DNA from 3 places in the Enterobacter cloacae complex sp. HYC003_NIDB genome. Region 2 is predicted to be linked to each of the others. Evidence: predicted binding sites of a transcription regulator. Region 2 holds the regulator's gene; each other region holds the start of a gene.
The links. The regulator PurR, encoded in region 2, represses purine synthesis genes. The targets are predictions, from matches to a motif close to CANGCAAACGTTTGCNTG.
Positions count from the first base shown of each region.

Region 1: a site for PurR is predicted at 3,936-3,953, ahead of gltS (sodium/glutamate symporter). Genes of this name have one in related genera too.
Region 3: a site for PurR is predicted at 4,323-4,340, ahead of O1722_RS15090 (amino acid aminotransferase). Genes of this name have one in related genera too.

Region 1 covers NZ_CP114220.1:4,721,880-4,731,934, reverse strand. The annotation lists gene yicI (alpha-xylosidase) at 1-551, shown strand, start outside; gene O1722_RS22645 (AsmA family protein) at 680-2,374, opposite strand; gene xanP (xanthine/proton symporter XanP) at 2,493-3,884, opposite strand; gene gltS (sodium/glutamate symporter) at 4,110-5,312, shown strand; gene recG (ATP-dependent DNA helicase RecG) at 5,316-7,397, opposite strand; gene trmH (tRNA (guanosine(18)-2'-O)-methyltransferase TrmH) at 7,401-8,090, opposite strand; gene spoT (bifunctional GTP diphosphokinase/guanosine-3',5'-bis pyrophosphate 3'-pyrophosphohydrolase) at 8,095-10,055, opposite strand, start outside.
Region 2 covers NZ_CP114220.1:2,812,920-2,822,974, forward strand. The annotation lists gene eptA (phosphoethanolamine transferase EptA) at 1-531, shown strand, start outside; gene O1722_RS13375 (TetR/AcrR family transcriptional regulator) at 573-1,172, shown strand; gene nemA (alkene reductase) at 1,226-2,323, shown strand; gene gloA (lactoylglutathione lyase) at 2,423-2,830, shown strand; gene rnt (ribonuclease T) at 2,927-3,586, shown strand; gene grxD (monothiol glutaredoxin 4) at 3,665-4,012, opposite strand; gene O1722_RS13400 (C40 family peptidase) at 4,351-5,109, shown strand; gene sodB (superoxide dismutase [Fe]) at 5,232-5,813, shown strand; gene O1722_RS13410 (MFS transporter) at 5,851-7,017, opposite strand; gene cydH (cytochrome bd-I oxidase subunit CydH) at 7,179-7,268, opposite strand; gene purR (HTH-type transcriptional repressor PurR) at 7,566-8,591, shown strand; gene punR (DNA-binding transcriptional activator PunR) at 8,609-9,520, opposite strand; gene punC (purine nucleoside transporter PunC) at 9,633-10,055, shown strand, end outside.
Region 3 covers NZ_CP114220.1:3,138,122-3,148,176, reverse strand. The annotation lists gene ldtD (L,D-transpeptidase) at 1-1,620, shown strand, start outside; gene mepK (peptidoglycan L,D-endopeptidase MepK) at 1,796-2,347, shown strand; gene O1722_RS15095 (MBL fold metallo-hydrolase) at 2,368-3,015, shown strand; gene O1722_RS15090 (amino acid aminotransferase) at 3,069-4,259, opposite strand; gene ompF (porin OmpF) at 4,444-5,502, opposite strand; gene asnS (asparagine--tRNA ligase) at 6,109-7,509, opposite strand; gene pncB (nicotinate phosphoribosyltransferase) at 7,678-8,880, opposite strand; gene pepN (aminopeptidase N) at 9,135-10,055, shown strand, end outside.

The sequences.
Region 1 (10,055 bases), 1.9 Mb from region 2:
CGATGATGCTGGAGTTCCCGGACGATCCGGCGTGCGATTACCTCGACCGCCAGTACATGTTGGGGGATTCAATGATGGTGGCGCCGGTGTTCTCCGAGGCGGGCGACGTGCAGTTCTACCTGCCGGAAGGGCGCTGGACGCACCTGTGGCACAACGATGAAATCGAGGGTAGCCGCTGGCATAAGCAGCAGCACGATTTCCAGAGCCTGCCGGTCTATGTGCGCGACAACACACTGCTGGCGCTCGGCAATAATAACCAGAAGCCGGACTATGCGTGGCACGAGGGGACGGCCTTCCAGCTCTTTAACCTGAGCGATGGCGCAACGGCGGTGAGTGAAGTGCCTGCGGCGGACGGCTCTGTGGTGTTTACGCTGAAGGCGTCACGTCAGGGCGACGTCGTGACCTTTACCGGCGCGGGAGATGCGCAAAACTGGTCGGTGTGCTTGCGCAACGTGCAGAAGGTCGGCGGCGTAAAAGGCGGTTCACATGCGGGCAGCGAATGGGGTGTGGTGGTGAAAGCCGAGGGGGATGAGGTGGTGGTTCACCTCTGAGCTGGAAAAATGCCCGGTGGCGCTTCGCTTACCGGGCCTACGGTAATTATGCGGTCTGATGCCCTCACCCACGGTAGAAGGAACCAAAACCTCGTAGGCCGGGTAAGGCGAAGCCGCCACCCGGCTTTTTACTGTGCCGGAGCTACCGTCGACACCATCCTGCCGGTCATCTTCTGTTGCACCTGCCGTTTATCCATATTCACCGCGCTCAGCTTCCCATTCACCGTCGGCTTCAGCGGCGCATTGGCCTGCACGCTGCCGCTGGCGGTGAGCTGAATATTGCCGTCGCCTGCAATCGGCAGCGCTGGCCAGCCCCACTGCTGCAAAACGTTGAGTGGTACACCGCGCCCGTTCAGGCTCACGGTGGTTTGTCGCTGTGGCAGCTGTGACACGGTGGCGGTCGCTTCCAGGATCCCTTTCTCGGTAAAGGCGCTCAGATCGGTAATATTTACCGTTGCGGCGTTGGCATTCAGCGCCAGCGACGGGCGACGCACGTCGACGCGGTTAAAGGTTGCTGCCGCCCCGTTGAGGGTTGCGTTACCGCCCCACACGCCCCACTTGTGATCCTGCGCCAGCCGCAGATTAGCGCCATAACCGTCGAGGGAGGTGATCTGCCACGGGAACGCCGGATCGATGTCGATCACCAGGTTGCGGCTCAGGCCGAATTTTTTTAGCGTCACGCTGTTCAGCCATGCCGGAAGCGGGTCCATCCACAGCGTTTTCCAGTTTTCCGGAAGCGTATATTCCAGCCCGGCAATGGCAACGTCGTCCAGCACCAGCGCCTGACCCTCGCGCAGCCAGTTGCCGGAGGTGCGCACCATGCCCCCTTCCCAGCGGGAGGTGAACTGACGCAGCGCAATGCCCTGCGGGGAGAATTCCGCATTCAGGATAGGGTCAAACAGATGCAGCGAGCCGTAGATAAATTCGCTGGCGTTCATGGATAACCGTCCCTCCTGGCTTTGCCAGTCACCTTTACTCAGGGTGAGGTTACGCAGGCTGAGATCGAGGTCGGTTACCGCCCAGTCTGGCCCCTGTAGACGGGCATCGGTCACTTCCAGCCGCCCAATCTGTAACGAAGGCAGGGTGGAGAGAGGGGCGAAGAAATCCAGCAGCGATTTGTCGCTTTGCAGGCGGATCTCATTCAGACGCAGGGTGTTGATAACCCAGCCACCGTCGGCATTACGCAGAGCCGAGCCCGTCAGCGAGCCGCGCGCCATATCGGCACCGATGGTATTCAGCACCACCTCTTTGCCGTTGAGTTGTCCCTGAATCAGCACGTTGTTGGCCGGTATGCCGTTGAGCGTGAGCGACCCGGCGCTCATCTGGATTTGCGCATTTTTTCCCAGTACGTTCCCCGCCTCGGGCTGCCACGGGCTGACGCCGCCGGTCACCTTTTGCGCACTGAGATCCCACTCCGTATTCGGGCTGTTAAAGGCCATGTTATTCAGTTGCAGACGGTCGGCCTGGAACGGCAGCGGCGCCGTCTGCGGCGATAAATTCAGCGTGCCATCGAACAGGGTGATGGCATCCATATGCAGCGGGTCGGTGATCTGGCGGCTGCTTAAGCCAATATCCACTTTTTTAGCGACCAGCGTGGCCGGTTTGCCATCTCGTCCGAAGGTAACGTTTTCCAGAAGGATGTGAGAAGGGGATGAAAAGCGGTGATCCATCAGGTCAAAGTTGAGCTCGTAATCGGTATTCACCGTGATCCAGCTGCTGACCTGCGATGCGCCCCAGCGGGTCTGGAGCAGAAAATAAAAGGCGAGCACTACAATGAGCAGGGCTACCAGAAGATAGATAAGCAGCTTTCCAATAAATTTCATGGTCTTCCTTCCCGCGAAACGCACATAAGGGTGTTATGCACGATTTATGCGCAATGCTCAAGGCGGGAATGGTGTAAAGAGATGTCACGGCAGGCATTGACAGCCTGCCGTGTGGGGATCAGTTCTTTTCAGGCGGGAAAATGAGATTCAGCACAATAGCGGTAATACCGCCCGCGGCGATGCCGGAAGAGAGCAGGTTTTTCACCCAGTCAGGGGCAAACTGCAAAATCATCGGCTGCTGGGAGACGCCAAGCCCTACGGCGAGAGACAGCGCAATAATCATGATTGCGCGGCGGTTCAGCGGCTCGCGGGAGACGATACGCACGCCAGAGGCCGCGATGGTACCGAACATGACCAGCGTCGCGCCGCCCAGCACCGGCTCAGGGATGTGCTGCACAAACCCGCTCACCGCCGGGAACAGGCCGAGGACCACCAGCATCAGCGCTACCACGAAGCCCACGTAGCGGCTGGCCACGCCGGTCAGCTGGATCACGCCGTTGTTCTGGCCAAAGCAGGAGTTCGGGAAGGTGTTGAACACCGCCGAGACAAACGAGTTCAGTCCGTTCGCCAGCACGCCGCCTTTCAGACGTTTCATGTACAGTGGGCCGGAGACCGGCTGCTCGGACACGTCGGAGGTGGCGGTGATATCGCCAATGGTTTCCAGCGAAGTGATCATAAAGACCAGCATCAGCGGCAGGAGCAGACTCCAGTCAATGCCCAGGCCGTAGTAGAGCGGCGTTGGCACGGTAATCAACGCGCTGTTGGTTGGGGTGGTGTTTTCCGGCAGCATGCCCAGCGCCCACGCCAGCAGGTAACCGGCCGCCATGGCGATCACCAGCGATGCCACGCGCAGGTACGGGTTACGCTGGCGGTTAAGCAGAATAATGATCGCCAGCACGACGCCTGCCAGCAGCAGGTTTTTCGGCGCGCCGAAGGTATGGTCGCTCATTGCCGCGTAGCCGCCCCCGATGGAGGTCAGACCCACCTGGATCAGTGACAGGCCGATAATCATCACCACCACGCCGGAGACCAGCGGGGTGATCACCCGGCGCGCCAGGTGCAGAACGCGGGAAATGATCATCTCTGTGCAGCTTGCCAGCATCAGGGTGCCGAAAAGCGCCGCCATCATCGTCGGGACATCTGCGCCGCCGGTTTTCAGTGCCGTACCGCCCATGATCAGCGGCGCCACAAAGTTAAAGCTGGTGCCCTGAATCGACAGCAAACCCGAGCCCACCGGACCCCAGGCTTTAATTTGAATGATGGAGGCCACGCCGGAAGCGAACAGAGACATACTGATGATGTGTTGCGTATCCTGCGCCGGTAACCCCAGCGCCTGGCAAATCAGCAGAGCCGGCGTGATGACCGCAACGAACATCGCCAGCAGGTGCTGGCAGGCGGCAAACAGGGTTTGAGGCAGCGGGGGACGATCTTCAAGGCGGTAAATCAGTTCGCTGTTTTGCTTCTGCGCAATCGTTTGCGCATCAGCAGACTCCAGAGTGTTAACAGACATCGGCGGCAATCCCACGGTGGAAAAGCGGGCATTTTAGCTGACCACCTGGTAAAAGCAAACGATTGCCAGCAAAAAAAAGAGAGAAAATCTGCCGGTGTGAGCAGGTTTTCTACAACGAACAGGAAAAAAAAATTACACTTTTCGCGCCGGCGGCTCATGACGAGCATCACCCGGCCCAGGATAACGCCGCGTGTGTATGGAACACGCGCATAACAGGAGCCTTTTATGATTCATCTCGATACGTTGTCGACCCTTGTTGCCGCAACGCTGGTTCTTCTGCTTGGTCGCAAGCTGGTACACAGTGTTTCCTTTCTGAAAAAGTACACCATTCCTGAACCTGTCGCCGGTGGATTGCTGGTGGCGCTGGCCCTGCTGGTGCTGAAAAAAAGCATGGGCTGGGAAATCGATTTTGATATGTCCCTGAAAGATCCGTTGATGCTGGCCTTCTTTGCCACTATCGGCCTGAACGCTAACCTCGCAAGCCTGCGTTCGGGCGGCAAGGTGCTGGGCGTGTTTCTGATTGTTGTGGTGGGCCTGCTGCTGATGCAAAACGCCATCGGCATCGGTATGGCGTCGCTGCTGGGGCTGGATCCGCTGATGGGTCTGCTGGCGGGGTCGATTACCCTGTCAGGTGGCCACGGAACGGGCGCGGCGTGGAGCAAGCTGTTCATCGAACGCTATGGCTTTGAAAACGCAACGGAAGTGGCAATGGCCTGCGCGACCTTTGGCCTGGTGCTTGGCGGGCTGATTGGCGGCCCGGTGGCGCGCTATCTGGTGAAACACTCCACCACGCCGGAAGGCAGGCCAGACGATGAAATGGTGCCGACCGCATTTGAAAAACCGGACGTTGGCCGTAGTATCACCTCGCTGGTAATGATTGAAACCATCGCCATGATTGCCATCTGCCTTACCGTGGGCAAAATCGTTGCGCAATGGCTGGCGGGAACGGCTTTCGAACTGCCAACCTTTGTCTGCGTGCTGTTTATCGGGGTGATCCTGAGCAACGGTCTGGCGCAGATGGGCTTCTACCGCGTCTTTGAGCGCGCAGTGTCCGTGCTGGGGAACGTCAGCCTGTCGCTGTTCCTGGCGATGGCGCTGATGAGCCTCAAGCTGTGGGAACTGGCCTCGCTGGCGCTGCCGATGGTGGCGATCCTGGCGGTGCAGGCCGTGTTCATGGCGCTGTATGCCATCTTTGTTACCTGGCGCATGATGGGCAAAAACTATGATGCGGCGGTACTGGCTGCGGGCCACTGTGGGTTTGGTCTGGGAGCGACGCCAACGGCCATCGCGAATATGCAGGCGATCACCGAACGGTTCGGCCCGTCGCACATGGCGTTTCTGGTGGTGCCGATGGTGGGCGCATTCTTCATTGATATCGTCAACGCGCTGGTCATTAAGCTCTACCTGATGCTGCCGATGTTTGGCTGACCGTCAGGCGTTGGAATACCGCTCGGTTTCCGGCATCCAGCGTTCAATTAACGCTGCCGCCTGTTCGGGGTAGCGTTCATGAATATGACGCGCAAGGCGTTGTACTTCGGGGATCATGGCCTGATCGCGCAATAAATCCGCCACTTTAAACTCGGCGTTACCCGTCTGACGCGTGCCCAGCAGTTCGCCCGGGCCGCGGATCTCCAGATCTTTTTGCGCAATGACGAAGCCGTCATTGCTGTCGCGTAATACCTGCAAACGCATCTGCGCGGTTTTCGACAGAGGGGCTTTGTAGAGCAGCACGCAGTGAGAGGCGATCGCGCCACGGCCCACGCGGCCTCGTAGCTGGTGGAGCTGCGCCAGGCCCAGGCGCTCCGGGTTCTCAATAATCATCAGGCTGGAGTTCGGCACGTCCACGCCCACTTCGATGACCGTGGTCGCGATCAGCAAATGCAGCTCGCCCTGTTTGAACGACTGCATCACCGCCTGCTTCTCGGCAGGCTTCATGCGCCCGTGAACCAGACCGACGTTCAGCTCCGGCAGGGCGAGCTTTAACTCTTCCCACGTGGCTTCGGCAGCCTGCGCTTCCAGCAGCTCAGACTCTTCAATCAGGGTACAGACCCAGTAAGCCTGACGTCCTTCGTGGGTGCAGGCGTTGCGCACGCGGTCAATGATGTCGTTGCGGCGCGTGTCCGGAATGGCGACCGTCGTCACCGGCGTACGGCCCGGGGGGAGTTCGTCGATGGTGGAGGTATCCAGATCGGCATAGGCCGTCATCGCCAGGGTGCGCGGAATCGGCGTGGCGGTCATGATCAGCTGATGTGGGTGGAAGCCCTGTTGCAGACCTTTCTCCCACAGCGCCAGACGCTGATGAACACCAAAGCGGTGCTGTTCGTCGATAATCACCAGCGCCAGGCCGTTAAACTGCACCTGTTCCTGGAAAATGGCGTGCGTGCCGACAATCATCTGCACCTGCCCGCTGGCAATGGCTTCCTGCTGCGCAAGGCGCGCTTTGCCCTTCTGCTTCCCGGCCAGCCAGCCCACTTCAATTCCCAGCGGGGCAAACCAGTTCCGGAAATTGTTGGCGTGCTGCTCGGCCAGCAGTTCCGTCGGCGCCATCAGCGCCACCTGCTTACCGTGGGCGATGGCGCGCAAAGCGGCCAGCGCGGCGACCAGCGTTTTACCGGAACCCACGTCGCCCTGCACCAGGCGCATCATTGGCACATCCAGCGCCATATCGCGTTCGATCTCGGCAGTCACCCGCGCCTGGGCGCCGGTGGGTTTAAACGGCAGTGAGGCCAGCAGCTTATCTTTGAGCTCATCACGCTGGCTTAATGGCTGCGCGTGGAAACGCTGCGCACCTGCGCGCAGGGCCAGCATGCTCAGGTTGTGAGCCAGTAATTCCTCAAGGATAAGACGCCGTTGGGCGGGGTGTTTCCCGCTCTCTAAATCAACAAGCTGAAGCGTTGGCGGTGGACGGTGCAGGGTGCGCAACGCCTCCGGCAGGCTCATCATGCCCTGCGCCAGCTCCGGCGGCAGCAGCTCGTTAATGGCGCAGGTATCAAGCAGCTCCAGCGCCTGGTCGGTGAGCTTGCGCAGCGTAGCCTGCTTAATGCCTTCAGTGGTTGGATAGACCGGCGTGAGCGTCTCCTGTAGCTCAGGTGAGCTGAGATCGCCCTGCACGCGGTATTCCGGGTGGATCATCTCCGCGCCGTATTTGCCCCGTTTGGCTTCACCGTACGCAAGTACGCGTCGTCCAGTGGCAAGGCTATTTTTCATCGCCGCATTGAAGTTGAAAAAGCGCATGGTGAGAATGCCGGTGCCGTCGCTGATCTGGCAGGTCATCATCCTGCGTCCGCCAAAGGTGATGTTGCAGTTCAGCACTTCCCCTTCAACGGTGGCGTAAATAGCGGGCAGCAGATCGCCAATCTTATAAAGCTGAGTACGGTCTTCGTAACGCAGGGGGAGGTGGAGCAGGAGATCCTGCACGGTGTGCAGGCCTATCTTCGCCAGTTTACTGCTTTGTGCCGCGCCCACGCCCGTCAGGCTGTTGAGCGGTATGGCGTCCAGCAGGCGGCCTTTCATGATTTACCCCGCGTACTGCATGGTGGACCACCACTCGGCATCGGCTTCTATTTCGCCCTGCGCGTTGACGTGGGGGTAAGGCAATTTCTTCTGCTTCGCAACGCGAGCCAGCACCGGATAGCCACCTTCAAACAGCAGGCGCTGCTGCTCCTCTTCAGGCAGCATGCTGTTGCTGCGCTCGTACATTCCGGCATTCTGACGCTGGCGCTGCGCTTCATACAGGATCAGCGCTGAGGCGACCGACACGTTGAGTGACTGGACCATGCCGATCATTGGAATGATGATGTCCCGATCGGCCAAATCCAGTGCTTCCTGCGTGATCCCCGTTTTCTCCTGGCCCATTAAAATGCAGGTCGGACGGGTGTAGTCGATCTCACGGAAATCCACGGCTTTAGCAGAGAGGTTGGTTGCCAGAACCTGCATGCCACGCCCTTTCAGGTGCGAGACCGCTTCACCAATAGTCTGGTGAGTTTTCACGGATACCCAGCTGTTGCTGCCTGCGGCGGTGGAGGCCATGGTACGCATACGTGCGCCTGGCCAGACGGCGTGGACTTCATGCACGCCGACGGCATCTGCGGTGCGGACGATAGCAGAGACGTTATGAGGTTTATGGACCTGCTCCATGCAGACCGTCAGATCAGGCTGACGCCTGGCGAGCATTTCGCAGATTCGCTCGTAACGTTTTGAATTCATAATGCTAGTTTCGGTTACGGGTGACTTTAATGACATCCGGCATCACGCGGATCTTGCGCATAATATTGGCCAGATGCACGCGGTCACGGGCGGTCAGGCGAATAAAGGCGCTGTAAACGCGGCCATCTTTTTCTTCCGTATTCAGGCTTTGAATGTTGGACGAGGCCGTGTTGATCGCTGCCGTCAGGTTCGCCAGTGCACCCTGGTGGTTGAACATATCCACCTTGATTTCAGTGATAAATTCCTGCGCCGTCTCTTTATCCCACTCGACCGCCATGAACTTCTCTGGCTCTTTCTGATAGCCACGGATGTTACGGCAGGATTCATGGTGGATCACCAGCCCTTTACCTGGGCTGACGTGCGCAATAATCGGGTCGCCCGGGATAGGACGGCAGCATTTGGCGAAGGTGATGAGCACCCCGTCAGCGCCTTTGATCGGCAGGTGACCATGAGTTTGCGTGGTGGCAGGAACGGCTGTCGTTTCGCCTTGTTGCAGATTCTTCGCCACGACCACGCTCATGGCGTTGCCGAGACCAATCTCTGCCAGCAGGTCATCCAGCGAGGCGAGCTTCATACGCTCCAGCTCATGCTGAATGTTTTCTGGTGGGATCTCTGCCAGTTTGCGGCTGCCACCCAGCGCGTGATTGAGCAAACGACGCCCAAGGCTAACGGAGTCGTCGCGCTTGAGGTTTTTCAGCAGCTGGCGGATTTTTGCGCGCGCTTTTGAGCTCACGACAAAGTTCAGCCAGGCGGCGTTAGGACGTGCCCCCGGCGCGGTAATGATCTCCACCGTCTGTCCGCTGAAAAGCGGCTGCGACAGCGGATAAGGCTGCCTGTCGACGCGGGCACCTACGCAGGCATGGCCGATATCGGTATGCACGGCGTAAGCGAAGTCGACCGGTGTCGCGCCCGCAGGCAGTTCGACAATGCGCCCTTCCGGCGTGAAAACGTAAATCTCATCCGGGAAGAGATCGGATTTAACGCTCTCGATAAATTCAAACGAGCTACCTGCGCTCTGTTGCAGCTCCAGCAGGCTCTGCATCCAGCGCTGGGCGCGGATTTGCGCGGTGGTACTGCTTTCGCCGCCGTGCTCTTTATAAGCCCAGTGCGCCGCGACACCCATCTCCGCCATCTGATCCATATCTTCGGTACGAATCTGCACCTCAACAGGGACACCGTGCGGGCCAATCATGGAGGTGTGCAAAGACTGGTATCCGTTCGCTTTTGGAATGGCGATGTAATCTTTGACGCGCCCCGGACGCGGCTTGTACAGGCTGTGCATCTGCCCCAGCACGCGATAACAGGTGTCTGAATCGTGGACGATGACGCGGAACGCGTAGATATCCATGATCGAGTGAAAACGCTGCTCTTTAAGCACCATTTTGCAGTAGATAGAGTACAAATGCTTTTCGCGACCGCTCACGCGGCACGGAATGCCCGCTTCCTGCAAACGCCCTTCGATTTCAGAGAGGATCTTTTGAATCATCTCTTTACGGTTACCGCGAGCGGCTTTCACCACCTCTTTAATCACGCGATAGCGGTTCGGGTACAACGCCTCAAAACCCAGCTCTTCCAGCTCGGTTTTAATGTGATGAATACCTAAACGGTGCGCCAGCGGACTGTAAATTTCGAGGGTTTCACGGGCGATGCGGCGACGTTTATCCGGGCGAAGTGAGCCCAGCGTGCGCATATTGTGGGTGCGGTCAGCCAGTTTGATGAGAATGACGCGGATATCCTGCACCATCGCCATGATCATCTTGCGGAAGTTTTCGGCCTGCGCCTCTTTCTTGTCGCGGAATTTCAGCTTATCAAGCTTAGAGACCCCTTCCACCAGCTCGGCAACGCTTTTGCCAAACAGCTGTTCCATGTCCTGGTAGGTGGCAGGGGTATCTTCAATCACGTCATGCAGCAGGGCGGCCATCAGCGTTTCGTAGTCGAGTTTCATCTCGGCCAGAATACAGGCCA
Region 2 (10,055 bases):
GATGGAATAAAGCAGGATACGGTTCTGGTTATTCATCTGATGGGCAGCCACGGTCCGGCCTACTACAACCGTTATCCGGACAGCTTTCGCAAGTTCACCCCAACCTGCGATACCAATGAAATTCAGGATTGCGATCATCAGTCGCTGATCAATACCTATGACAACTCGATTTTGTATACCGACAGCGTGGTCAGCCGAACCATCGACGCGCTAAAAGCCCGGCAGGCCAACATGAACACGGCGCTCATTTACCTCTCCGATCACGGTGAATCGCTGGGTGAAAGCGGAATTTACCTGCACGGTACGCCGTATATGCTGGCCCCGGAGCAGCAAACGCATATTCCGTTTATGTTCTGGCTCTCCCCGGATTATGCGAAAAACTTCGGCGTAAACACGGATTGCCTGCGTGACCATGCCGCAAAAGAGGCGGTTTCACAGGACAATTTATTCGCCACCGTTCTGGGCATGATGGACGTGAAATCAGCGGTTTATCAACCGCAGCTGGATATTCTGTCGCAATGTCGTCGCTAAGCGGGCTTGCATTAGACCGAACGGTCTATTAGAGTAAGGGCATGAGCAGACACACTGAACACGATACACGAGAACATTTGCTGGCTACCGGCGAGCGTCTTTGCATGCATCGCGGGTTTACCGGTATGGGGCTGAGCGAGTTGTTAAAAACCGCTGAAGTACCTAAGGGATCGTTTTATCACTATTTTCGATCCAAAGAGGCGTTCGGCGTTGCCATGCTGGAGCGGCACTACGCCAGCTACCATCAGCGCCTGGCAACCCACTTCGCCAGCGGTGTAGGTGACTACCGGGATCGTGTTCTGAACTACTATCAGGAAACGCTGACGCAGTTCTGTCAGCAGGGCATCATCAGCGGCTGCCTGACGGTAAAACTGTCTGCCGAAGTGTGCGATCTCTCCGAAGATATGCGCACCGCAATGGATAAAGGGGCCAGCGGCGTTATTGCCCTGTTGGCTCAGGCGCTGGAGAGCGGGCGCAATGAAAAAACGCTCTCCTTCTCCGGCGATCCGCTCACGCAGGCACAGGTGCTCTATTCCCTCTGGTTAGGCGCCAACCTGCAAGCAAAAATGTCTCGCAGCGCCGTGCCGCTCGAAAGCGCGCTGGCGCATGTGAAAAACTGTATTACCGCGCCTGGCGTGTAGCCGGCGTTTTTATTTACCCTTTTACTAGTCGACTGGTCTACTCAGGAGCCGTTATGTCCGCTGAAAAGCTGTTTACCCCACTGAAAGTGGGTGCCGTTACTGCCCCAAACCGCGTGTTTATGGCCCCACTTACCCGTCTGCGCAGCATCGAGCCGGGCGATATCCCAACGCCATTGATGGGTGAGTATTACCGCCAGCGCGCCAGCGCGGGCCTGATTATCTCCGAAGCCACGCAGATTTCTGCTCAGGCAAAAGGCTACGCCGGTGCACCGGGTCTGCACAGCCCGGAACAGATCGCCGCGTGGAAAAAAATCACCGCAGGCGTGCATGCTGAAGATGGCCGTATTGCGGTTCAGCTGTGGCACACCGGTCGTATCTCACACAGCAGCATCCAGCCTGGCGGTCTGGCGCCGGTTTCTGCCTCTGCCCTGAACGCCAATACCCGCACTTCCCTGCGCGATGAAAACGGTAATGCGATCCGCGTCGACACCACCACGCCACGCGCGCTGGAGCTGGACGAGATCCCGGGTATCGTGAATGATTTCCGTCAGGCCGTCGCCAACGCCCGTGAAGCGGGCTTCGACCTGGTTGAGCTGCACTCTGCGCACGGTTACCTGCTGCATCAGTTCCTGTCCCCGTCTTCCAACCAGCGTACCGACCAGTACGGCGGCAGCGTTGAAAACCGCGCGCGTCTGGTGCTTGAAGTGGTGGATGCTGTCTGTAATGAGTGGAAGGCAGACCGCATTGGTATTCGTGTCTCCCCGATCGGTACTTTCCAGAACGTCGACAACGGTCCGAACGAAGAAGCAGACGCGCTGTATCTGATTGAAGAGCTGGCGAAACGCGGTATCGCCTATCTGCACATGTCCGAGCCGGACTGGGCAGGCGGCAAGCCTTACAGTGAAGCCTTCCGTCAGAAAGTGCGCGAGCGCTTCCACGGCGTGATTATCGGGGCGGGTGCGTATACGGCAGAGAAAGCCGAGGATTTGATCGGTAAAGGCCTGATCGACGCCGTGGCCTTTGGCCGTGACTACATTGCTAACCCGGATCTGGTTGCCCGTTTGCAGAAAAAAGCCGAACTGAACCCGCAGCGTCCTGAAAGCTTCTATGGCGGCGGCGCGGAAGGTTATACCGACTACCCTTCACTGTAATCCCGCTTTGTACATTGATAGCGGCGACCTTTCGCCGCTATACTAAAACATCGTTTCTGTTCAAAAAGATAATCCATTCCACTGGTTAATGAGGAAATTATGCGCCTACTTCACACCATGCTGCGCGTTGGCGACCTGCAACGTTCCATCGATTTCTACACTAACGTTCTGGGCATGAAGCTGCTGCGCACCAGCGAAAATCCGGAATATAAATACTCCCTGGCGTTTGTCGGTTACGGCCCGGAATCTGATGAAGCGGTCATCGAGCTGACCTACAACTGGGGCGTGGACAGCTACGAGCTGGGTACGGCTTACGGCCACATCGCGCTGGAAGTGGATAACGCCGCCGAAGCCTGCGAACGTATCCGCAGCAATGGCGGTAACGTCACCCGTGAAGCCGGTCCGGTTAAAGGCGGTACCACCGTAATTGCGTTTGTGGAAGATCCGGACGGTTATAAAATCGAACTGATCGAAGCCAAAGACGCTGGTCGCGGCCTGGGCAATTGATCCCGCAGGGCGCACTTTGCGCCCGTTGTTTTGCTGCATCGCCTCTCAAAATTTGCCATAATGCGCACTGCTTTTTCCCCCTTGTAAGAGACCCTGATGTCCGATAACGCTCAATTTACCGGTCTGTGCGACCGTTTTCGTGGTTTTTATCCCGTTGTCATTGATGTTGAAACAGCCGGATTTAACGCTAAAACCGATGCGCTGCTTGAGATTGCCGCCATCACGCTGAAGATGGATGAACAGGGCTGGCTTGTACCGGACACCACGCTGCATTTCCACGTTGAACCCTTTGAAGGGGCAAACTTACAGCCAGAGGCGCTGGCCTTTAACGGTATCGATCCGACAAACCCGCTGCGCGGGGCGGTAAGCGAATACGAGGCGCTGCACGCCATTTTCAAAATGGTGCGCAAAGGCATGAAAGAGAATGACTGTAGCCGCGCCATCATGGTGGCCCACAATGCCACCTTTGATCACAGCTTCACTATGGCTGCCGCCGAGCGTGCCTCGCTCAAGCGTAATCCATTCCATCCGTTTGTGACCTTCGACACCGCCGCGCTGAGCGGCCTGGCGCTGGGGCAAACCGTGCTCTCTAAAGCCTGCATCACGGCGGGTATTGCGTTTGACGGCACCCAGGCGCATTCCGCGTTATACGACACCGAGCGTACGGCGGAGCTGTTCTGTGAGATCGTCAACCGCTGGAAACGTCTCGGCGGCTGGCCGCTGCCGATGGGCGACGAGGCCGATCTTCAATCGTAGGTTGGGTAATCGATAGCCCCACAGGACAAAAAAAAGCGACCAACATAATGTGGTCGCTTTTTTATATCCGCAGAAAACTTACTCTGCGTCCGGCTCTTCGGTTTTATACTTCGCCGCAGTCTCTTTGATCAGCTGTTGCAGTTCGCCGCGCTGATACATTTCAATCAGGATGTCGCATCCGCCGACCAGTTCACCATCAACCCACAGCTGTGGGAAGGTCGGCCAGTTGGCGTATTTTGGCAGTTCAGCGCGAATGTCCGGGTTTTGCAGGATATCAACGTAAGCAAAACGCTCACCACAGGCGGACAGTGCCTGAACCGCTTGCGCGGAGAAGCCGCAGCTTGGCAGCTTCGGAGAACCTTTCATGTACAGGAGAATCGGGTTTTCAGCGATCTGGCGCTGAATTTTTTCAATAGTGGTGCTCATGTCTTGCTTCCTTTAACTTCTGTTACGGCATCAGTCTGACATTGTAGCGGGTCAGGCCGACATCGGAAAATAACATTTTTGTCACGTCTAATTATTTTATCGCTTATCGCATAAAGTTGCATTGCTAATGTCGTTTATCCCCAGACGAGGTGCGGTTTTGCTTAAGGAGCGAACAGGAGTGCGACAGAATGGTGAATTTTTTTGCACTTGCTAACGAAACATAATTTTTGAATGAAAAATGCTATTAACTTCTTCTGAATTTATGGATTAGAATCGACAGGTTTTGTAAATCTCAAGCGGGTATGCATTGTGGCCTGCATTTATCAGGGGACTGCCCAGTGGCGCGGATAACTAAAATCTCGATGACGCTCTGTGCTTTACTGTTTACCACACTCTCATTTACGCCAGCGGCGAACGCCTCTGAACAGGCGCGGCATTCTGCTGTACAAAAATCGCATCTGGCAAAAACCACAGAACGTAAGAAAAAAACCACCAGTAAAACAGTAAAGAAGAAAACCACCGCTCAGACCAAAAAGACCGCCTCCAGTAAACCCAAAACTCTCCGTTCCGGCACGCACAAAACCACCCGCACGACCGCCAGCCTGGTGAATGAAAAATGCACCGTGCGCAAAGGCCATAAAACGAAATGCGCAAAAGTGACGAAGCTGGCTGACGTGCATAAAGCGCGTATGCAGAAAGCGCAAAAAACGGCGATGAACAAACTGATGGGGCAAATAGGTAAACCGTATCGCTGGGGTGGCACCTCTCCGCGCACCGGTTTTGACTGTAGTGGGCTGGTTTATTATGCCTATAAAGATCTGGTGAAGTTTCGCATTCCACGCACCGCCAATGAGATGTACCATCTGCGCGACGCCGCGCCTGTAAACCGTGGCGAACTGCAAAATGGCGACCTGGTGTTCTTCCGCACCCAGGGACGCGGTACGGCCGATCACGTTGGGGTGTATGTGGGTAACGGTAAATTTATCCAGTCACCGCGCAGCGGTCAGGACATTCAGATCACCTCTCTCAGCGAAGATTATTGGGTGCGCCACTATGTGGGTGCGCGCCGCGTGATGACGCCAAAAACCATTCGCTAAACCCTGCCCTGCCGCCTCCATGGCAGGGTAAGTTCCTCTTTTGCATACCCTTTCAATTTGCTATTCTGTCCTTGTTGTCTGTAGGGTTATTGGCAACGTATAAAACTATAAGGAGAGAAGCAATGTCGTTCGAATTACCTGCACTACCGTATGCAAAAGACGCCCTGGCCCCGCATATTTCCGCGGAAACCCTGGAGTACCATTACGGCAAGCATCACCAGACCTATGTCACCAACCTGAACAATCTGATCAAGGGCACCGATTTTGAAGGCAAAACGCTGGAAGAGATCGTGCGCAGTTCAGACGGCGGCGTATTCAACAACGCCGCACAGGTGTGGAACCACACCTTCTACTGGCACTGCCTGGCCCCAAACGCAGGCGGAGAACCTACCGGTGAGCTGGCGGTAGCGATTAACGCCGCGTTCGGCAGTTTCGCGGATTTTAAAGCGAAGTTTACTGACGCAGCCGTTAAAAACTTTGGCTCCGGCTGGACCTGGCTGGTAAAAGAGGCTGATGGCAAACTGGCTATCGTTTCCACTTCTAATGCGGGTACCCCTCTTACCACCAGCGCCACGCCGCTGATGACCGTGGACGTATGGGAACACGCCTATTACATTGATTACCGTAATGCGCGCCCGAACTACCTGGAACACTTCTGGGCACTGGTTAACTGGGAATTTGTTGCGAAGAACTTCGCCGCGTAAGAGACACGCAGAAGGGGCAGCCCTTCTGCGTTTTTGTTTATTCCGCCGTACACACCGCTTCAGGCTGTTTACGACCAGACATCATCACCAGCAGCAGGCCGAGTGCAGCAATGATCGCCCCCATCACCGGCACAAAGCTGTAACCCAAACCACCTGAGATCACCGCCCCGCCCGCTGCGGCACCCAGCGCATTGCCCAGGTTAAACGCACCGATATTCACCGACGAAGAGAGCCCCGGCGCTTCGTGCGCAACGCGCATTACGCGCATCTGCAACGGTGGCACCACGGCAAAGGTTGCGGCGCCCCAAACCACCATGGCAATCGCGGCACCCACTTCGTTACGCGCCAGCCACGGAATCGCCACCATGATGACAATCAGCAGCGTTAAAAAACCTTTCAGTGTTCCACTGACGGAGCGGTCGGCAAATTTCCCGCCGAGATAGTTGCCAATCGAGAACCCGACACCAATTAGCACCAGCATCGCGGTAACAAAGAGTGGCGTTGCGTGGGTAATGTCGTGCAGCACCGGGGAGATATAGGTGTAGAGCGTAAACATCGCCCCGGCCCCCAGTACCGTGGTAAGCAGCGCGGACAACACCTGAGGACGCATCAGCACCGCCAGCTCTTTACGTACTTCCGGACGTTCTCCCGCACTTCCTTTCGGCAGTGAGAAGAACAGCGCAACCATCGCGACCACGCCCAGTCCGGCGGTTGCGAGGAAAGACATACGCCAGCCGATGGCTTCTCCCAGCCAGGTGGCAGCGGGAACGCCGCCGATATTAGCGATGGTGAGGCCCATGAACATAGTGGCTACCGCGCTGGCCTGCTTATGTTTTGGCACCACGCTGGCGGCAACAACCGAGCCCAGTCCGAAGAAGGCGCCATGGTTGAGGCTGGTCAGAATGCGCGAAAGCATCAGAGTGGTGTAATCGGGCGAAATTGCGGAAAGCACATTTCCGAGAGTGAAAATCGCCATCAGGAAAATCAGCGCATTGCGGCGAGCGCGGTGGGAAAGCAGCAGCGTCATCAGCGGCGCGCCCACCATCACGCCAATCGCGTAGGCGCTAATTAACATACCGGCCGCAGGAATTGAGACGTCCACACCCCGGGCGATAACAGGCAATAACCCCATAGGGGAGAATTCAGTGGTGCCAATCCCAAAGGCGCCAATCGCCAGGGCCAGCAGGGGAAAATTGATTTTCATGAAGAGACTCCGGATACCGTGCCATAACCCGGCACAGAACTAAGAAGTCAAAAGCATGACATCAATCACAAAAAATGAGAAGTTAACATTTTGGCAAAAGATTTTTGCCGGAGAGGTAACAATAGCGGCAAGAGAGGGAGAAGGTTCTCCCCCCTCCTGAATCAGTGCAGCGCAGCGGTTAAACCACCCGCAACAATCAGGGCAAGAACAACAATGGTGGTAAACAGCGAAAACTTCAGATCGGTACTCATCAATTTTTCTCCTTTTATTCACCCTACGAAAAGTGAGCTTGCTCATTTTTACACAGTTCAGGTCAAAAATCTTCCAGGATTTAAGCGGATATCCACTTTACCTCTTCCCCTTTTCATCAAGATAGGACAAAATTCCACGCTAAATTTATTAGCGTACCGGCCACTGACCCCCTCCTGACGTCCTGTGTCGTTTTCCCGGCGTGTCGCAACTCATGTTTGCGTGATAAGGGTGAGAGAAGGCAAACGTTTACCTTCAATTTTTTCAGGAGCTTAGGATATGGTCTGGAGTGACATTTAATGGCAACAATTAAAGACGTAGCAAAACGCGCAAACGTTTCCACCACAACCGTATCACATGTTATTAACAAAACGCGTTTCGTCGCTGAAGAGACGCGTAATGCCGTCTGGGCGGCAATCAAAGAACTGCACTACTCGCCAAGTGCCGTCGCCCGCAGCCTGAAGGTTAATCACACCAAATCGATTGGCCTGCTGGCCACCAGCAGTGAAGCGGCCTACTTTGCTGAAATCATCGAAGCCGTTGAAAAAAACTGCTTCCAGAAAGGCTATACCCTGATTCTGGGCAACGCGTGGAACAACATTGAAAAACAGCGCGCTTACCTGTCAATGATGGCGCAAAAGCGCGTCGACGGCCTGCTGGTAATGTGTTCTGAATACCCTGAGTCGGTCCTTTCCATGCTGGAAGAGTATCGCCACATTCCGATGGTGGTCATGGACTGGGGCGAAGCGCGCGCAGACTTCACCGACTCCGTAATTGATAACGCCTTTGAAGGCGGCTACATGGCGGGGCGTTATCTGGTAGAACGCGGTCATCGTGAAATTGGCGTGATCCCGGGTCCGCTGGAGCGTAACACCGGAGCTGGCCGTCTGGCCGGTTTCATGAAAGCGATGGAAGAGGCGCTGATCACCGTGCCGGAAAACTGGATTGTTCAGGGCGACTTCGAGCCGGAGTCGGGCTATCGCGCCATGCAGCAGATCGTCTCCCAGCCGCATCGCCCTACCGCGGTGTTCTGCGGCGGCGACATCATGGCGATGGGCGCGCTCTGCGCGGCGGATGAACTCGGCCTGCGCGTCCCGCAGGATATCTCGGTGATCGGCTATGACAACGTGCGCAACGCCCGCTTCTTTACCCCGGCGCTGACCACCATTCACCAGCCGAAAGATTCGCTGGGTGAAACGGCCTTCAACATGCTGCTGGACAGGATCGTCAACAAGCGTGAACAGTCCCAGTCCATTGAAGTTCACCCGCGCCTGATTGAACGCCGTTCCGTTGCGGACGGTCCGTTCCGCGACTACCGTCGTTAATCACTTTACGGGACCAGCTATGCTGGTTCCCGCAACCACTCCCGGTTCAGCGTTTCGCTGTCGCCCAGATAATCCAGCAGCCAGTCCATGGCGGGCGAGACGTCGTTTTGCTGCCACGTCAGACAGCACGCGGCATCCGGGAAGGGGTTTTCCAGCGTCAAGGCCACCCACTCTCCCGCATCGATGCGCGGGCGCGCAAAATGCACCGGCACCATGCCAACGCACAGCCCCGCGCTCAGACAGGTGGCCGACGACTCCCAGTCCGGCGCGACCACGCGGCGCTGATTATCCAGCAGCCAGGTAATGCGCTTGGGCAGCGAGCGGGAGGTATCTTCCAGCACCAGCGAGGGCCAGTTGCGTAAGGTGTCATCGCTCAGCGGACCTTCCTGCGCCGCCAGCGGGTGATCGCGCGCGACCACGCAGGTCCAGCTCAGCATGCCCATGTCGCGAAACGCGTAGCGCCCCCCAACCGGGATCGCCTGGGTTGCACCAATCGCCATCTCCGCCCTGCCGTCCGCCAGCGCATCCCAGACGCCGTTGAACACTTCCTGCGAAACACGCAGTTCGACGTCGGAAAAATGACGATAGAAATCGACGATCATCTGCCGGGTCCGCTCCGGCTTAACGATGTTATCCACCGCGATAGCGAGATGCCCGCGCCAGCCGTTGGCGATCTGCTGGCACTGCTCACGGGTGATCTGCATTTTTTTGATAACAGACCGCCCTTCCTTCAAAAACCACGCTCCGGCAGGCGTGAGCTCCACGTCGCGATGGCGCCGCTCGAACAGCGGGACCGCCAGCCACGCTTCCAGCTGGCGCACCGTATAGCTGATAGCCGAGGGAACGCGATGCAGCTCCTGGGCGGCACCGGTAAAGCTGCCGTTACGCGCCACGGCATCAACCACTTCAAGGGAATAATCTGACCACATCTTTAGCCTGCAAATTTTTTGAATGCACCCGCCAAATATTAGCGTTTCACAAGCCGCTTTGCACTCCCTACACTCTGCGCCAACGTACACCTGCCTCCTCAGGAGAAAAAAAGTGCAACCCAGGAAAGGATTTTTAGTCTGGCTCGGCGGCTTAAGCGTGCTGGGCTTTTTGGCGACCGATATGTATCTGCCCGCGTTCGCCGCGATGCAGGAAGATTTGCAAACCCCTGCCGCCGCCATCAGCGCCAGTTTAAGTTTGTTCCTCGCTGGCTTTGCTTTTGCGCAATTGCTGTGGGGGCCGCTCTCGGATCGTTTTGGCCGTAAGCCCGTCCTGTTGTTGGGGCTGGCGATTTTTGCCGTAGGCTGTCTGGGCATGATGTGGGTCCGCGATGCCGCCTGGCTGCTGGCGCTGCGCTTTATTCAGGCGGTCGGTGTCTGCGCCGCTGCGGTCACCTGGCAGGCGCTGGTGACCGATTACTACCCCGCCTCGCGCACTAACCGCATATTCGCCACTATTATGCCGCTGGTCGGCCTG
Region 3 (10,055 bases), 330 kb from region 2:
CCGCTGCCGGAAGGCATCGATACTGAATCATTACGCCAGCAGCTTATGACCGGCCTGCCCTCGGGCTATACTCCTGCTTATATTAACCAGCTCACGCTGCTTTACGCTGCGCGCGATATGAAACCGATGTGGGAAAATCGCGAGGCGGTACGAGCCTTCCAGCAGCAGCTGGCTGAAGTGGCGATTGCAGGCTTTCAGCCGCAGTTCACGACCTGGGTTGAGCTCCTGACCGACCCTGCCGTTACCGGACAGGCGCGTGACGTGGTGCTGTCTGATGCCATGATGGGCTACTTACAGTTTGTGGCGGGGATTTCGGTGAACGGCAACCGCTGGTTATACAGCAGTAAACCGTACAAGCTGGCGACGCCTGCGCTGTCCGTCATTAATCAGTGGCAGCTGTCGCTGGATAACGGCGAACTGCCGCGCTTTATCGCAAGCCTTGCGCCTGCCCATCCGCAATATGCCACGATGCATCAGTCGCTTCTTGAGCTGGTTGCGGATTCCCGCCCGTGGCCTCAGCTGCGTGGCACCACAACGCTGCGTCCGGGGCAGTGGAGCAGCGATGTGCCTGCGATCCGCGAAATTATGAAACGCTCCGGCATTCTTGACAGCGGCCCTAAAATTGCTCTGCCCGGTGACGAGACGCAAAATGCGGTCGTCAGCCCGTCGGCGCCGGTAAAAGAGAAAACGGCCGTTGCGTTGAGCAATAAGCCCGCCGCTTACGATCGCGAGCTGGTCGCCGCAGTGAAGCAGTTCCAGGCCGCGCAGGGGCTTGGCGCTGACGGCGTGATTGGTCCATCTACTCGCGACTGGCTGAACGTCTCTCCGGCCCAGCGGGCAGGAGTGCTGGCGTTGAATATCCAGCGCTTGCGCTTGCTGCCGGGCACGTTATCCACCGGCATTATGGTCAACATTCCGGCGTACTCCCTGGTCTACTATCAGGACGGTAGCGAAGTGCTGGCGTCCCGCGTGATTGTCGGCCGACCTGACCGAAAAACGCCAATGATGAGCAGCGCGCTGAATAACGTGGTGGTTAACCCGCCGTGGAACGTGCCGCCGACGCTGGCGCGCAAAGATATCCTGCCTAAGGTATGGAATGACCCAGGTTATCTGGAGCGACATAACTATACGGTGATGCGTGGCTGGAACAGCAAAGAAGCGATTGATCCCTGGATGGTCGACTGGTCAACGATTACGCCTTCGAACCTGCCGTTTCGTTTTCAGCAGGCACCTGGCGCACATAACTCGCTGGGACGTTACAAATTCAATATGCCAAGTTCGGACGCTATCTACCTGCATGATACCCCAAACCATAATCTGTTCCAGAAAGATGCACGCGCGCTCAGCTCGGGCTGTGTCCGCGTGAACAAGGCCTCCGAGCTGGCGAATATGCTGTTGCAGGATGCAGGCTGGAACGATACGCGGATATCAGATGCCCTGAAGCAGGGGGATACGCGTTACGTCAATATTCGCCACAATATTCCGGTCAATCTTTACTATCTGACGGCGTTTGTAGGCGCGGACGGACGCACCCAGTATCGTACAGATATTTACAATTATGATCTGACAGCGCGATCCGGCGCACAAATTTTGCCAAAAGCGGAACAATTAATCAGGTAAATGAAGTAGTTCGGTAAAAATGATTGTCGTAAGTTATGGTGAATATGAGGCGATCTGGCTGCAAGCCGCGTATTCACTGGGGTTGGGCGCCTTGACGTAGCAGGCTTTGCCAGTTATGGTGCCCTTCGTGCGCTAAGCATATTGACAATTTCTTTTACCTGTAGACCTGATTATCATGGACAAATTTGACGCTAATCGCCGCAAATTGCTGGCGTTAGGTGGCGTTGCGCTGGGCGCAGCAGCCATCCTTCCGACGCCAGCATTTGCCACCCTCTCGACACCTCGTCCGCGTATTTTAACGCTCAACAATCTGCATACTGGTGAGACGCTTAAAGCGGAATTTTTCGATGGCAGAGGCTATATTCAGGATGAATTAGCAAGACTCAACCATTTTTTCCGTGATTTCCGCGCGAATAAAATCAAAGCCATCGACCCTGGATTATTCGATCAGCTTTACCGCTTGCAGGGACTGCTGGGGACCAAAAGGCCGGTGCAACTCATTTCTGGCTATCGCTCTCTGGATACCAACAATGAACTGCGCGCCCACAGCCGTGGGGTAGCGAAAAAAAGCTATCACACTAAAGGGCAGGCGATGGATTTCCATATTGAAGGCGTTTCGTTAGCCAATATTCGCAAAGCGGCGTTATCTATGCGCGCAGGTGGTGTAGGATACTACCCACGTAGCAACTTTGTGCATATTGATACCGGGCCGGTTCGGCACTGGTAATAACGAAACACAGGAGCAGTATGAACTATCGTATTATTCCGGTTACCGCGTTCTCACAGAACTGTTCATTGATCTGGTGTGAACAAACTAAACTGGCCGCGCTTGTCGATCCCGGTGGAGACGCCGGGACAATCAAGCAGGAAGTCGCTGCCAGCGGTGTAACGCTGATGCAGATTTTACTCACCCATGGCCATCTCGACCATGTGGGTGCAGCGGCAGAACTGGCTGAACACTACGGTGTGCCGATTATCGGCCCGGAAAAAGAAGATGAGTTCTGGCTTCAGGGGCTACCTGCCCAAAGCCGTATGTTTGGTCTGGATGAGTGTCAGCCACTGACACCGGACCGCTGGCTGAACGAAGGCGATCGCGTTAACGTGGGGAATGTAACTTTACAGGTGTTGCATTGCCCCGGGCATACGCCCGGCCATATTGTCTTCTTTGATGACGTGTCGCGCCTGCTGATTTCCGGTGACGTGATTTTCAAAGGGGGCGTAGGACGCAGTGATTTCCCACGCGGCGATCACGGTCAGCTGATTCAGTCGATTAAGCAGAAGTTATTGCCGTTAGGTGATGATGTGACGTTTATCCCTGGACACGGACCGATGTCGACGCTGGGCGATGAGCGGTTGCATAACCCGTTCCTTCAGGATGAAATGCCTGTCTGGTAAACCCGGTAAAATAAAAAAGCCTGCGCGATGCAGGCTTTTTTTATGGGTGCAGGTTACAGCACCGCGACAATGGCTTCGCACAGCGGCGCCATGTTGTCAGGCGTCATACCTGCAACGTTCACGCGGCCAGAGGCAACGGCATACACGCCAAACTCTTCACGCAGGCGCAGCACCTGCTCTTTGGTCAGGCCGCTGAAGGAGAACATGCCGTTCTGCTTGATGATGAAGCTGAAGTCACGGTCAGCGCCTTTCTCAGCCAGCGTGTTCACAAACAGCAGACGCATGCGCTGAATGCGCTGACGCATATCGTTCAGCTCTTGTTCCCAGATTGCGCGCAGCGCATCGTTGCTCAGGATCGTCGCGACCACAGACGCACCGTGTGCCGGTGGGTTAGAGTAGTTAGCGCGGATCACGGACTTCATCTGGCTGAATGCGCGATCGACGGTTGCTTCGTCAGCAGCCACCAGCGTACAGGCGCCGACACGCTCGTTATACAGACCAAAGTTCTTGGAATAGGAGCTTGCGACAATCAGCTCCTGATGCACGGCGGCGAATGCGCGCAGACCTTCTGCATCTTCTTCCAGACCACGGGCAAAGCCCTGGTAAGCGAAGTCGAACAGAGGCAGCCAGCCTTTTTCAACGGACAGCTTAGCCAGCTGTTCCCACTGCTCAAGCGTAGGATCGATACCGGTTGGGTTATGGCAGCAGCCGTGGAACAGCACCACATCGCCCGCCTGGGCTTCGCTCAGGCTGGCCAGCAGACCGTCGAAATCCAGCGCGTGGTTTGCCGCGTCGTAGTAGGCGTATTCACGCACTTCCAGACCCGCAGAATTAAAAACGCTCTTGTGGTTCGGCCAGCTTGGATTGCTTACCCACACACGCTTCACAGAGGTGTTTTTCGCCAGGAAATCTGCCGCCACGCGCAGTGCGCCGGTACCGCCTGGGGTCTGCGCCGTGCGGGCGCGTTTTTCGCTCACAATGGTGCTGCCTTTGCCGAACAGCAGCTCCTGGGTGCAGCGACCAAATTCAGGGATACCATCAATACCGAGGTAGTTTTTGGTGGTTTCGTTTTCCAGCAGATACTGCTCAGCTTTTTTGACGCTGGTCAGTACCGGAGTTTTGCCGGTTTCATCTTTATATACACCAATACCCAGGTTGATTTTGCCAGGGCGGTCGTCGGCACGAAACAGATCGGCCAGGCCCAGAATTGGGTCGGCAGGAGCGGCAGTAATGTTCTCAAACATGACGAAGTTCCATTGTGATTACAGAAGTGAAATCCGCTATCAGGTTAACGGTAGATTTACAAAATGCCAACCGTTTGCGACGAAAAGCGTGCGGCTTTTCAAAAGTCGCTATTATTTTCTCTCAGGAATAAAAAAACAGGGCCGAAGCCCTGTTCATTAAGCATATAACAACGAGGTGTGCTGATTAGAACTGGTAAACCAGACCCAGAGCCACGATATCGTCGTTGTTGATGCCCAGCTTGTTGTCGTCTTTCAGCTGGTTGATCTGATAGTCAACATAGGTAGACATGTTTTTGTTGAAGTAGTATGTCGCACCAACGTCGATGTAGTTGATGTAGTCTTCGTCACCGATACCTTCTACGTCTTTCGCTTTAGATTTGTAGTAAGCGATGGATGGACGCAGACCGAAGTCGAACTGGTACTGAGCGACGACAGAGAAGTCCTGAGACTTGTTAGCGAAACCACGGCTGCCCAGACGCGCTGCGTTACGCATTTCGCCATAAATAGCTGCCAGGTAGATGTTGTTCGCGTCATATTTCAGGCCGGTTGCCCACTGTTCAGCTTTGTCACCTTTACCCCATTCCAGCGTCTGCTGGTTGTTGGTACGGTCAGCTGCACCATAAGCACCCACAATGCCGAAACCGTCGAAATCATAGCTCAGAGAGGTTGCCCAGCCGTCACCGTTGGAACGTACTGCGTCATCACGTTCATTTTTGCCCAGGTACTGAACACCAAAGTTCAGACCGTCAACCAGGCCGAAGAAGTTGCTGTTACGGTAAGTCGCCAGACCACCCGTACGGCCTGCGAAGAAGTTATCGCTCGCGCCGGTGTCGCCGCCGAACTCAGGCAACATATCGGTGATGCCGATTGCGTCATAGACCAGACCGTAGTTACGACCGTAGTCGAAGGAGCCTGCGTCACCAAATTTCAGACCTGCGAATGCCAGACGGGTTTTGTTGCCGTTCTGTGCATCGCCACCTTCAGAGTTGTTACCCTGGAAGTTGTATTCCCACTGACCGTAGCCAGTCAGCTGATCGTTGATCTGAGTTTCACCTTTGAAGCCCAGACGCGCGTAAGTGTTGTCGCCATCGTTGCCCGCGTAATCAGAGAAGTAATGCAGGCCAACTGCTTTCCCGTAAAGATCTAATTTGTTGCCGTCTTTGTTATAGATTTCAGCAGCGTTTGCTGCACCGGCTACCAGCAGGGCAGGGACTACCACTGCCAGGATATTGCGCTTCATCATTATTTATTACCCTCATTGGTTTTTTTATGACACTCGCCACTGCCGCCAATAAATTCTGTCAATAAATATTTCCGGAACTATTGATGAGAGTTAGGTGTCTTTATGTGTCTGACAGGCATCTTTCCATTCATAGAACCGTTTCGCTACACTGAAAGTGCTACAATCTTCAAGATTCAGTTACCAAAAGAAAATATATGTAACTAAATATGTATTTTTGGGAACTTTGTGAAGCACCTCAAATTTCAGTGCCACCTGGCGAATTAAACATCCGCTTTATTCTTATATATATGATTTCCTTATGTTTAATTTAGCTAAAGGCCTTTCGTATAAACAGAAGTTAAACGGCTCATTTTTTCTTATGATCGATAAAAGCCATCCAGATGGCTGTGAAATTGGTTGTTTTTTATGCTAATGCGTAAGGATTGTTTTAAGCGCAATAAGAATGGGGTTATTTTTTTGTCTCAGGATATTTCGTGGAAACAAAACGTAACAGGTAGAGGTAATAGCGGGGTTGTGGTTTAAAGACGCTTACTTCTGACTGACGAAAACTGACATTGCAGGATAAAATAATGGCCAGCATTTGCTGGCCATTAATGATTTGGTCGGTTAGAAACTTGCGTTACGCGGTGTGCGTGGGAATGGAATCACATCACGTACGTTCTGAACACCTGTTACGTAAGCAATCAGACGTTCGAAGCCCAGGCCAAAGCCGGAGTGTGGAACGGTGCCGTAGCGACGGAGATCGCGATACCAGCTGTAGTCCGCCGGGTTCAGGCCCATCTCCTGCATACGCGCGTCCAGCACATCCAGGCGCTCTTCACGCTGGGAGCCACCGATGATCTCACCGATGCCCGGCGCGAGGACATCCATCGCGGCAACGGTTTTACCGTCTTCGTTAAGGCGCATATAGAACGCCTTAATGTCTTTCGGATAGTTTTTCACCACAACCGGTGCTTTAAAGTGCTTCTCTGCCAGATAACGTTCGTGCTCGGAGGAGAGATCCACGCCCCAGTAAACCGGGTTTTCGAATTTCTCACCGCATTTTTCCAGGATTGCGACCGCGTCGGTGTAATCGACCTGCGCGAAGTCTGCGGAGACGAAGCGCTCAAGACGGGCGATGGCGTCGTTATCGACACGCTCAGCGAAGAATTTCATGTCGTCTGCGCGCTCTTCGAGAACGGCTTTAAACACGTATTTCAGCATCGCTTCTGCCAGGGCTGCCGCGTCATTCAGATCGGCAAAGGCCACTTCCGGCTCCAGCATCCAGAATTCCGCCAGGTGACGGCTGGTGTTGGAGTTTTCCGCACGGAAGGTTGGGCCGAAGGTATAGATCTTAGACAGCGCACAGGCGTAGGTTTCACCGTTGAGCTGGCCGGAAACCGTCAGGAAGGCTTCTTTACCAAAGAAGTCTTTGTCGTAATCGACTTTACCTTCCGGCGTACGCGGCAGGTTTTCCATATCCAGCGTTGAAACGCGGAACATTTCACCTGCGCCTTCGGTATCGGAAGCCGTGATCAGCGGAGTAGAAACCCAGAAGTAACCCTGCTCGTCAAAGAAGCGATGCAGCGCCTGCGCCAGCGTATGACGCACGCGGGCAACCGCACCAATCAGGTTGGTGCGCGGACGCAGGTGCGCGACTTCACGCAGATATTCGATGCTGTGACGCTTTGCAGCCATCGGGTAGGTGTCAGGATCTTCAACCCAGCCGGTCACTTCCACCGAGGTCGCCTGAATTTCGTAGCTCTGACCCTGGCCCGGAGAGGCCACCACAACACCGGTGACGATCACGGAACAGCCGGTTGTCAGGTGCAGAACGTCATCATTGTAATTGGGCAGAGAATTATTAATGACGGCCTGTACAGGATCAAAGCAGGAACCGTCATAGACGGCGAGGAAGGAGATGCCAGCTTTAGAATCTCGGCGAGTACGCACCCATCCGCGCACGGTGACCTCCTGGTCAACGGCGACACGGCCCTGGAGTACGTCGGCTACAGGCACAACGCTCATAATATTCTCTCTGTTAATAGTCGGAAAAAATAAACACTTGTCCGCCCTTATAGGGGGGATATCTATGTTACCTGCCATCCGCTATCAGACAAGTAAATTTCACCTTCTTAAGAGAAGAAATAAGAAATTAATAAGAGAAGGGGAGCCATGAAGGCTCCCCCGAAGCCGTTAACTGGCTTTTTTAACCTGAGGCAAATCGAAGGCTTTACGTAATGCGCGGACAAACGCTTTGTCATGGCAGATGGTTTTGCCCGGACTGTCGGAGAGCTTCGCGACCGGCTTACCGTTACATTCCACCAGTTTTATCACGATGTTCAGCGGTTTCACCTGAGGAATATCACAGGTTAACCGCGTACCAATCCCGAAACTCAGGTTCACCCGCGATGAGAAATGGCGATAAAGGTCGACGGCTTTCGCCAGGTCAAGGTTATCGGAGAAGACCAGCACCTTACTCATGGGGTCGATGCCCAGTTTTTCGTAATGGGCGATGGCTTTCTCACCCCATTCAACCGGGTCCCCGGAATCATGGCGCAAACCCTGGTAGCGTTTGGCAAACTCAGGGCCAAAGTCGCGCAGGAACGCGTCCATGGTAATGCAGTCGGTAAGGGCAATACCCAGCCGATCCGGGTATTCCTCTAGCCACGCGGCGAGGGCGGCGCGCTGGCTGTTGGCAAGGTCAGGGCTGATCTGCTGGTGCGCCTGGAACCATTCGTGCGCCTGGGTGCCCATCGGCGTTAAATCAAGGCGACGTGCCAGATCGTAGTTACTGGTGCCAACGAACCACGGCTCCTGTTGCAGACGTCTGACAATGGCTTCCTGAACCTCGCGAGAGAAGCGGCGGCGCGTGCCAAAGTCCATCAGACGGAATCGGGACATATCCAGCCCTTCGGTCAGTCTGGAAAACTCAACGAGTTTATTCTCCAGAGCGGCAACCGCCTGCGTCACACCGGTTTCAGGGGAGCGATAGCGGTGGGCCAGCTCGCTGATCACGGCCAGAAGCGGCACTTCCCACATGATCACCTCGCGCCACGGGCCGGTCAGACGAATGTCCAGCTTGCCGTTATCATTGGTGACGGTGACCTGTTCCGGGTTATAGCGGAACTCACGCAGCCAGTTCAGATAATCCGCTTTAAAGAAAGGCAGGCCTGAAAGCCACTGATATTCGTCATCGGTGAGCGCCAGATGCTGCATGGCCTCGACCTGTTCACGAATGGAATCTGCGTAGATACCCAGCAAGTCGTCACCCCGGCAGCGAAATTCCGCCGCAACATGGACATCATGATAGTGGTGAAACACGGCTTGCTGCATATGCAGCTTGTACGCGTCGGTATCCAGCAACGTATGCAGAACCGGAGAAGCGAATTGAGTCATAGGTGCGCTGTAGCATCCTCTCACGGGAGCGTTTAGTACAATAAACAACTCCGGAGTATACCCTGTTTAGTGATTTATTGAACCCCGATCACAACATAAGCACACTTTATGGTCGAGAGCATTTCGTGCCCCGTGTTATAAAAATGTAGCTAAAAAGGGCGTTGTGCCTGAAAAGATGAACATTCTGCATAGCGCGTTTTACACAACAGGAATATATTGAATCGTTACTCGACAAACGATGCATAAGGTTTTCTATGACACAACAGCCACAAGCTAAATACCGCCACGACTATCGTGCGCCGGAATACCTGATAAGCGATATCGATCTGACTTTCGACCTGGATGCCACAAAAACCGTGGTGACGGCGGTAAGCCAGGTGACGCGCCAGAGCGCGACAGCCGTGCCGCTGCGTCTGGATGGTGAAGACCTGACGCTGGTTTCCCTGCATATTAACGATGAAGCCTGGTCAGACTATAAAGAAGAAGGCAACCAGCTGGTCATCGACAACCTGCCGGAACGCTTTACCCTGCGCATCGTGAATGAAATTAGCCCTGCCGCCAATACCGCGCTGGAAGGACTTTACCAGTCAGGCGTAGCCCTGTGTACCCAGTGTGAAGCCGAAGGTTTCCGCCACATTACCTGGTATCTGGATCGCCCGGACGTCCTGGCGCGCTTTACCACCAAAATTATTGCCGACAAAACGCTGTACCCGTACCTGCTTTCCAACGGCAACCGGATTGGTGAAGGGGAACTGGAGAATGGCCGTCACTGGGTACAGTGGCAGGATCCGTTCCCGAAACCCTGCTATCTGTTTGCGCTGGTGGCGGGAGATTTCGATGTCCTGCGCGACACCTTTAAAACGCGCTCTGGCCGTGAAGTCGCGCTGGAGCTGTTCGTGGACCGTGGCAACCTTGACCGCGCACCGTGGGCAATGACCTCCCTCATCAACTCCATGAAGTGGGATGAAACGCGCTTTGGCCTCGAATATGACCTCGACATCTATATGATCGTTGCGGTCGATTTCTTCAACATGGGCGCGATGGAGAATAAAGGTCTTAACATCTTTAACTCTAAATACGTGCTGGCGCGTACCGATACCGCCACGGATAAAGATTACCTCGATATCGAACGCGTTATCGGCCACGAATATTTCCATAACTGGACCGGGAACCGC